DNA from 3 places in the Caloramator sp. ALD01 genome. Region 1 is predicted to be linked to each of the others. Evidence: predicted binding sites of a transcription regulator. Region 1 holds the regulator's gene; each other region holds the start of a gene.
The links. The regulator LexA, encoded in region 1, represses DNA repair genes until DNA is damaged. The targets are predictions, from matches to a motif close to CNAACANNTGTTNG.
Positions count from the first base shown of each region.

Region 2: a site for LexA is predicted at 1,372-1,385, ahead of uvrB (excinuclease ABC subunit UvrB). Genes of this name have one in related genera too.
Region 3: a site for LexA is predicted at 1,590-1,603, ahead of dinB (DNA polymerase IV). Genes of this name have one in related genera too.

Region 1 covers NZ_AXAA01000001.1:134,767-137,988, forward strand. Annotated here, with positions in the region: gene A3M9_RS0100715 (tyrosine recombinase XerC) at 1-520, shown strand, start outside; gene A3M9_RS12880 (hypothetical protein) at 542-805, opposite strand; gene A3M9_RS12885 (LysM peptidoglycan-binding domain-containing protein) at 870-1,157, opposite strand; gene lexA (transcriptional repressor LexA) at 1,301-1,921, shown strand; gene A3M9_RS0100735 (methionine gamma-lyase family protein) at 1,940-3,208, opposite strand.
Region 2 covers NZ_AXAA01000005.1:22,850-26,071, reverse strand. Annotated here, with positions in the region: gene asnB (asparagine synthase (glutamine-hydrolyzing)) at 1-1,288, shown strand, start outside; gene uvrB (excinuclease ABC subunit UvrB) at 1,398-3,222, shown strand, end outside.
Region 3 covers NZ_AXAA01000005.1:99,913-103,134, reverse strand. Annotated here, with positions in the region: gene A3M9_RS13120 (Eco57I restriction-modification methylase domain-containing protein) at 1-577, shown strand, start outside; gene A3M9_RS0104040 (SDR family oxidoreductase) at 712-1,470, shown strand; gene dinB (DNA polymerase IV) at 1,616-2,863, shown strand; gene A3M9_RS0104030 (hypothetical protein) at 2,860-3,099, shown strand; gene A3M9_RS0104025 (nucleoside recognition domain-containing protein) at 3,157-3,222, shown strand, end outside.

The DNA of each region.
Region 1 (3,222 bases):
ACATAAAGAGAGAGATTATGCAATGATAATGCTATTTTTAAATTGTGGATTAAGATTATCAGAATTGGTTGGAATTGATATTGATAAGATAAAGGGCGATATATTAACTGTTATAGGTAAAGGTAATAAAGAAAGAACAGTTTATCTTAATCAAGCTTGTATAGAAGCTATAAACAGATATTTAGCAGTAAGACCCGTTGATGCTAAAGATGAAAAAGCTTTGTTTTTAAGTGAGAGAAAAACAAGAATAAATAAAAGAACAGTAGAAATTATTGTTAAAAAATATATCGAAAAGGCTGGTTTAGGAAATGAAAAATATACTCCACATAAATTAAGACATACTGCTGCAACCTTAATGTATAAGTATGGTAATGTTGATATAAGGGCACTACAGCAAATATTAGGTCACGAAAGCGTTTCAACAACACAAATATACACACATATAGACGATGAAAAATTAAGGATGGCTGTTAATGCAAATCCTTTGTCAAATATTACGGTTGAAAAAAAGGAAGAGTAAAATTACTCTTCCTTTTTTACTCTATTCTATTTCATCTATGTATATACTGTCTTTTAAAATAGAATAATCATCTTCTTGTTCCAATATTTCTTCATCGTAGATATAATCGTCATAATCCTCTTCTTCAATTATTCCATCAATATGTATCTCCTTGTAATCGTATTTGTTAACATCAAGACACTGCATACAATTATCACAAATTTTATTTGGTGCTAAATCACATATATTACATTCATTGCAGTTTATACATTGTTTACTTTTTTCAATAATACATTTTTTTAGCATAATTGATTAACTCCTTTTTTATAAAAAATATAAAATCTAATTTTATATTTTTATATATAATTATCTATTTGTCAATAGGAACTTTTAATGTTTGCCCAGGGAAAATAATACAATCGTTTAAATTATTAATTTTTCTTATTTCATAAACTGTTTTTCTTACATCTTTATCTTTTGGTGTATATTTAATTGAAATATTCCATATTGTATCGCCTTTTTTAACTACAACTTCTTCGTATGAGATAGTTTTGTTTTGTGTTTTGTTTTTATAATAACTTGAAACCTTTGAAATGGATATTGAAATTATTAAAAGGAATAATAATAAAGATATCGATGTTTTTAAATGTTTTTTCATAAACAACACCCTCCAAACATATGTTCTACATAAATTTTAATACAAACATATGTTCGTTGTCAATATTATCGAACATCAGTTTGAAACTTTTTTGGTTTAATGATATAATAAGATAAAGACAAAATTTAAGGGGTGTAGAATAAATGCTAATTAATGGTTTAAGTGATAAACAGCAAAAGATATTAGAATTTATAAAGCAGGAAATTGCAACAAGAGGATATCCCCCTTCTGTTAGAGAAATTGGCTTAGCAGTTGGATTAAGATCAACTTCTACTGTACATGCACATCTTGAAAAACTTGAAAAAAAAGGACTTATAAGACGTGATCCTACAAAACCAAGAGCTATTGAGATTCTAAATGAAAATCTACTTGAAGATAATAGTGATATAATGAAGGTACCTATAGTTGGTAGTGTATCGGCTGGAAATCCTATATTAGCCTTCGAAGAAGTTGAAGATTATTTTCCATTACCATTAAATTATTTTAATAAAAATACAGAGGTTTTTTTATTAAAAATTGAAGGGGAAAGTATGATTAATGCGGGTATATTAGATGGCGATTATGTTATAGTAGAAAGACAGCCGGTTGCAAAAAATGGAGATATTGTTGTTGCACTAATTGAAGATTCTGCTACTGTTAAAAGATTTTTTAAAGAGGATGGTTATATTAGATTGCAGCCTGAAAATTCACATATGGAGCCAATAATAGTTGATAATTGTACTATTCTTGGTAAGGTAATAGGTGTTTTTAGAAGATATAAATAGGCCAACAAATTTGTTGGCCTATTTATATATATTTGATAATGCCTTCATAACTCCTATTTTTGAGTGTTCGTAAGTTAGTCCACCTTGAACATAAGCAATGTATGGTGGTCTTATAGGTGCATCTGCACTTAATTCAATAGATGAACCTTGTATAAACGCTCCAGCAGCCATTATAACTGGATCTGAATATCCCGGCATATCCCAGGGTTCACATTCTACAAATGAATCAACAGGGGATCCCTTTTGAATACCTTTGCAAAAATTTATTAATAAATTAGCATCATTAAATTTAATAGCCTGAATTATATCGCTTCTTTTTTCGTTATATTTAGGAGAAACTTCATATCCGGCTAATTCCATTAACTTAGAACAAAAAATTGCACCTTTTAAAGCTTCTATTGTTATATGTGGTGCTAAAAATAATCCCTGTAATATTTGTCTAATAACACCAAATGTAGAACCACAGTCTCTTCCAAGGCCTGGTGCAGTTAATCTATAAGAAACTAATTCAATTAAATCTTTTCTTCCTACAATATAACCTCCAGTAGGTGCAATTCCTCCACCTATATTCTTAATTAATGAACCGGCAACCAAATCAGCTCCAACATCAGTTGGTTCTTTTAAATCTAAAAACTCGCCATAACAATTGTCTACAAATATAATAATATTTGTATTGACTTTCTTTATTTCTTTTATAGCAAATTCAATATCAGTAATAGTTAGGGCTGGCCTCCATCCATATCCAGTGGAACGCTGCATTGAAATTACTTTTATTGTTTTATCTTTTTTTATTTCTTCTATAACCTTATTTATATCAATTTTGAAATCTTTATTTAAATCAATTTGTTTATAGTTTATGCCATATTCTCTTAAAGAGCCCATACCACTTCCCTTCAAACCTATCACTTTTAATAACGTATCATATGGTGTTCCTGTAATGGACATTAAAGTATCACCAGGTCTTAATACGGCTTGTAGTGCTGCAGCAATTGCATGCGTTCCTGAAACTATATGAGGTCTTACAATTGCATCTTCAGCATTAAAAATATCAGCGTAAATTTTATCTACTATATCTCTTCCTATATCACCGTATCCATAACCTGTACTAAAGGTGAAATGAGAATCGCTTAATTTTTCTTTTTGCATTGCATTTAATACTTTAAGTTGATTGTATTCTTTTGTTTTATCTAATTCCTTAAAAATTGGAGAAATTATCTCCTCAGCCTTTGTTGATAATTCAAGAACTTCCTTTTTTATTCCATTTAATATGTATAGTTCTTCAAGCATTATATTATCCTCCC
Region 2 (3,222 bases), on a different contig from region 1:
ATTTGCACTTGGACCATCAAGACCCCTTGGAGATGGAATATTAAAAGGGATAAAAGAAGTGCCACCGGCAAGTTATTTGATTTTTGAAAATGGAAATTTTATAATAAAAGAATATTGGAAACCTACAGCTTATAAAAACAATCAAACATTAGATGAATGCATTGATAATGTAAGAAGTTTGGTTATTGATGCAATATATAGACAGCTCTCTGCTGATGTAAAGGTTTGCACATTTTTATCTGGAGGATTAGATTCAAGTATAATATCTTATGTTGCATCAAATTTTTTTAAAGAAAAGGGAATGCAGCTTGAAACATTTTCGATAGATTATGAAGATAACGAAAAGTACTTTAAAGCAAATGATTATATACCCAATAATGACAGTGAATATATTGATTTAATGGTTAGTGAAATTGAAAGTATTCACAAAAATGTAGTATTATCTCAAGAACAACTTGTAAATTATTTAGAAGAAGCTGTATTAGCAAATGATCTTCCTGGTATGGCTGATATTGATTCATCATTATATTTATTTTGTAGAGAAATTAGAAAATATGCTACAGTTGCATTATCAGGAGAATGTGCAGATGAAGTGTTTGGTGGATATCCTTGGTATATAAAAAGAGAAGATTTAAACTATAAAGGTTTTCCTTGGTTAAAATCTGTTGATGTAAGGAAATCAATTATAAACAAAAATCTAAAATTGGATTTAGAAAGCAAAATAAAGAGGCATTATGAAGAAACAATTAATCAAGTAGAGTACCTTGACGAAGATGATGAACTGACAAAAAGACTAAGGGAGATGTTTTATCTAAATATTAAGTGGTTTATGGTTACACTCCTAAATAGAAAAGATAGGATGAGTATGTCAAATAGTTTAGAAGTAAGAGTTCCATTTGCAGATTATAGACTTGTGGAATTTGCTTATAATATTCCACCTAAATTCAAATTCTGTGATGGAAGAGAGAAGGGAATATTAAGACGTGCACTTAAAGGTATTTTACCAGATGATATAATTGAAAGAAAAAAATCACCATATCCTAAAACACATAATCCAAAGTACACTGAGCTTGTATGTAAATTTATGATAGATATTTTATCAAATAAAAATGAACCTATACTCTATATAATTGATAAAGATTTTGTTGAATATACGGCTAATATTGGTGCTAAAAATATTAATGATAATTGGTTTGGACAGCTTATGAGTGGGCCTCAAACATTAGCATATTTAATTCAAGTAAACACGTGGCTAAAGAAATATAATATTGATATGGATTTTAAATAGGGGGATAGTCCCCTATTTTTTATATTGAAATATTTAAATATACTACTGGACGTTTAAAATATAAAGTTATATAATTAAAATAGCGAACATATGTTCAGAGGTGAATTAGATGGGAGAATTTAAAATAGTATCAAATTTTAAACCAACAGGAGACCAACCACAGGCAATAGAGAAACTTGTGGAGGGGATAAAAAGAGGAGATAGGTGTCAAACTCTTTTAGGAGTTACAGGTTCAGGAAAGACCTTTACTATGGCAAATATAATAGAAAGAGTTCAAAAACCAACACTTGTTATTGCCCATAATAAAACTTTAGCAGCACAGCTTTGTAGTGAGTTTAAAGAATTTTTTCCTGAAAATGCAGTTGAATATTTTGTTAGTTATTATGACTATTATCAACCAGAAGCCTATGTGCCTCATACAGACACATATATAGAAAAGGATGCATCCATAAACGATGAAATAGATAAGCTGAGACACTCTGCAACTTCTGCCCTGTTTGAAAGAAGGGATGTAATAATTGTAGCAAGTGTTTCCTGTATATATGGTTTAGGGGATCCTAATGAATATAGAGACCTTGTAGTTTCTTTAAGAGTAGGAATGGAAAGGGACAGGGATGAGGTTATAAGAAGGCTTGTTGATATACAGTATCAAAGAAACGATATAAATTTTGTAAGAGGAACCTTTAGAGTAAGAGGAGATGTGCTTGAAATATTCCCAGCCTCTCAATCGGAAAAGGCTATAAGGGTTGAATTTTTTGGTGATGAGATAGATAGAATAACTGAGATAGATGTACTGACTGGTGAAATATTAGGAGAGAGAAAGCATATTTCTATTTTCCCTGCATCCCACTATGCTGCATCAAGAGAAAAGATTGAAAAGGCAATAGAGGGAATAGAAAAGGAGTTAGAGGAAAGGTATAATGAATTATTGCAGCAGGAGAGACTTCTTGAAGCTCAAAGATTAAAACAAAGAACAAATTATGATATAGAGATGCTAAGGGAAGTTGGTTATTGTAATGGGATTGAAAATTACTCAAGACACTTTGATGGAAGGCAAAAAGGAGAACCTCCATACACTTTACTTGATTACTTCCCAGATGATTTTTTGATTTTTATAGATGAATCCCACGTAACACTTCCACAGCTTAGGGCTATGTATGCAGGAGATAAATCAAGAAAGGATAATTTAGTTGAGTATGGATTTAGACTTCCTTGTGCCTATGATAATAGACCTTTAAAATTTGAGGAGTTTGAAAAGAAGATAAATCAAGTTTTGTTTGTAAGTGCAACACCATCACAATATGAGATAGAAAATTCAACTCAAGTGGTGGAACAGATTATAAGACCAACTGGACTTCTTGATCCAGAAATAGTAGTAAAACCAATTAAGGGACAAATTGATGATTTAATTGGAGAGATTAAAGCAACTATTTCAAGAGGATTTAGAATATTAGTTACTACTCTTACAAAAAAGATGGCTGAAGATTTAACTGAATACCTAAAGGATGTAGGCATAAAGGTTAGATATTTACATTCAGATATAGATACTCTTGAGAGAATGAGGATTATTAGAGATCTAAGAAAAGGTGATTTTGATGTATTAGTAGGAATAAACCTTTTAAGAGAGGGGCTTGATATACCAGAGGTTGCCCTTGTTGCAATACTTGATGCAGATAAAGAAGGCTTCTTGCGTTCAGAAACTTCACTTATACAGACAATAGGTAGAGCTGCAAGAAATGCAGAGAGTAAGGTTATAATGTATGCCGATAAAATTACTGATTCTATGAAGAGGGCAATTGATGAAACTAATAGAAGAAGAAAGATACAAATGGATTACAATAAGAAACACGGAATAGTACCTAAGACCGTTGTAAAACCAGTACACGAAATTATCGAAGCAACTAAGGTTGCTGAAGATAAGGAAATCTATAAGG
Region 3 (3,222 bases), on a different contig from region 1:
GTTTATAATATATAGTGATATGATTAAAAATGAAGAGGAATACAAAAATGCAATAGAATACATATCAGCTTATAAAGAAAAGCTTTTGGTAAGAAGAGAATGTAAAAAGGGAGTAAGAAAATGGTTTGAGCTTCAATGGGGAAGAAACAGGGAGGATTTTGAGGGAAAAAAGATAATATATCCCTATAAATCAAATACAAATAGATTTGCTATAGATGAGGGAAGTTTCTATAGTGCAGATGTATATAGCTTAAAAATAAATGATATGTTTAAGGAAGTTTTTTCATATGAATTTATTGTTGGTGTCTTAAATAGCACAATATATGACTTCTATATAAAAACAATGGCAAAGAAATTGGGGGATGACCTATACGAATACTATCCTAATAAGATTTTAAAGCTGAAAATTCCAAACTACATAAAGGAAATTGAGGATATAGTAAAATCTAATAGGGATGAAAAGGAAAAGATTAAAGAGATTGATAGTATATTATGCCAATATTTTGAAATAGAGTGCCACCAAGAGCTCCGAAAAAATGATACCTTAAAAATTGTCACCACTATATATAGTGAATAAAAGATAATATGCGCAACTATATATAGTATGTTTTTAAAAATAATTTGATTTTTTCGGAGGTCTCCCACCCAGGTGAAATGTGAAATATTCTAAAAATTACAAGATACAAAGCGATATATAAGGCGGTGAGGTTTATGAAAAAGTTTAAAAAAACAGCCATTATAACAGGTGGAGGACAAGGAATAGGCAAGGGTACAGCTAAAAGGCTCCTTATGGAAAATTACAATGTTGTTATTGCTGAAATAGATAAAGAAGCAGGGCAGGAAACAGTAGATGAATTAAAAATATTTGGGGATATAAAGTTTATATGTTGTGATGTTTCTAAAGAAGAGGATGTTAAAAATTTAGTTTCTCAAACTGTTAATATATTTGGTGGAGTTGATGTTCTTATAAATAATGCTGCTATTTCAATAAATAAACCAATTACAGAGTTAAGCCTTGAGGAGTGGAATAGAGTTATATCAATAAACCTTACAGGTGCATTTTTGTGTTCTAAATATTGTGCACCGTATCTAAAACAAACAAAGGGTTCTATAATAAATATCGCATCTACAAGAGCCTTTATGTCTGAAAAGGATACGGAAGCATATTCTGCCTCAAAGGGAGGTATTTTTGCATTAACACACGCACTTGCTGTGAGTTTAGGGCCAGATGTGAGGGTAAATTGTATAAGTCCTGGATGGATTGAGGTTAGTGAATTGAAAAAACAAGGCATAAGAAAAACACCAATTTTAAGTGAAATGGACAATAAACAGCATCCTGCTGGAAGAGTGGGAAATGCAGATGACGTTGCTTCTATGATTTTATTTTTGATAGATGAAAGAAATTCCTTTATAACAGGTGCAAATTTTATTGTGGATGGCGGAATGACAAGAAAGATGATATATGTTTAATAGGATAGATAAGTGCTGACAAGGGTGTGACATTATCTATATTATGGATAATGTCACATTTCACTTGGGTGGCACTTTTTTTGTTTGATTTTTTGATAAAAGTAGTATAATATAATATACGAACAAATGTTCGGGAGGCGGTATTGTGAGGAATATTTTACACGTAGATTTGAATGCTTTTTATGCTTCAGTAGAGCAGGCAGAGGATAAAAATCTCCAGGGAAAACCTGTTGCAGTTGCGGGGGATAAAGAAAAGAGGACAGGTATAATACTTACGGCCTCCTATGAGGCACGAAGATATGGTATAAAGACAGGTATGACAATAGGAGATGCACTTAAATTGTGTAGAGATTTAATATTAGTTAAACCAAATTTCAGAAGATACGTAGAGTATTCTAACAGGGTTATGGATATTTTAAGAAGTTTTACGCCAGATGTGGAGGTTTTTAGCATAGATGAGGCTTGGCTTGATGTATCAGGGTGTGAAGGATTGTTTGGAGATGGGGTAGAAATAGCTAATTTAATAAGAAAAAAAATACGAGAGGAACTTGGAATTACGGCAAGTGTGGGGGTATCCTACTGCAAATTAATGGCAAAGATGGCCTCGGATCTAAAAAAGCCTGATGCCACCAGCATAATTGATGAAAAGGATGTTCCAAAAATAATTTGGCCTATGCCTGTTGACGAACTTTTTGGTGTTGGTAGACGAATGAAAAGCAGACTAAATGAGCTTGGCATTTTTACAATAGGGGATTTGGCAAATACACCCTTAAGCCTTTTAACTAATAATTTTGGTAAGGTTGGAAGATATTATTGGAATTATGCAAATGGTATTGATTTTTCAAAGGTAGAAAGTAGCTACGATTGTATAAAGGGAGTAGGTAATTCAATAACAACACCTAAGGATTTAGTTGATGTTAAAGAAATATCTGAAATTTTTATGGTTTTAGCAGAGAGTGTAGGTATGAGGTTAAGAAGGATGGGGTTTGAGGGAAATGTGGTAGAAGTGGTATTTAGAAAGAGTAGCTTTGAAACAATAGTAAGAAGGCATAAAGTAAATGAATATATAGATACAACGGTTGATATACATAGGGAAGCGTTAAATTTATTTTTGAAAAATTGGGATAGAAGCAAAATAAGACTCCTTGGAATTAGAGTAACTGGTCTTAAAGAAAAACAAAAATTTGAGCAGATAAGTTTATTTGAAGATGAAACAAAGAAAAAGAGAGAGAAATTGGATATGTGCTTAGATACCATAAGAGAAAAATATGGAAAATATTCTGTTTTTCGTGCAATAACAATGCAAAATGACAGCAATAAAACTATAAGAGTTTTAGATAAAGATGAGTGGATACCTATGAACTCCTTTAATAAAGGTGGTGGTAGGATATGAAACTTTTAAGAGAGAAGGCGAATGTTTTAGTATTGTTTCAGGATACAATAATGAATCCTATTATGATAATGTGCAGTATGGGTGTGTTTAAAGTAAATAGAGTAATAAACATAAACAAAGAGCGTAGATATTTAAGGGATTGTTATATATTCTTATGTTCTGTTGAGGGAAGAGATGAGCCTATTGAGCTAAGATGGGATATAGAAGGCAATATATGGTTTTTAGAAAAATTCTAAAAAATAGTTAACAAAATTAGTATGAATAATTATAATTAACTTAGAGGGGGTGAAGTTATGATAGAGGCAATAAAGGCAGGAACAATAAGGGGGGCTAAAAAAGGTATAGAAACAACTTTTAAA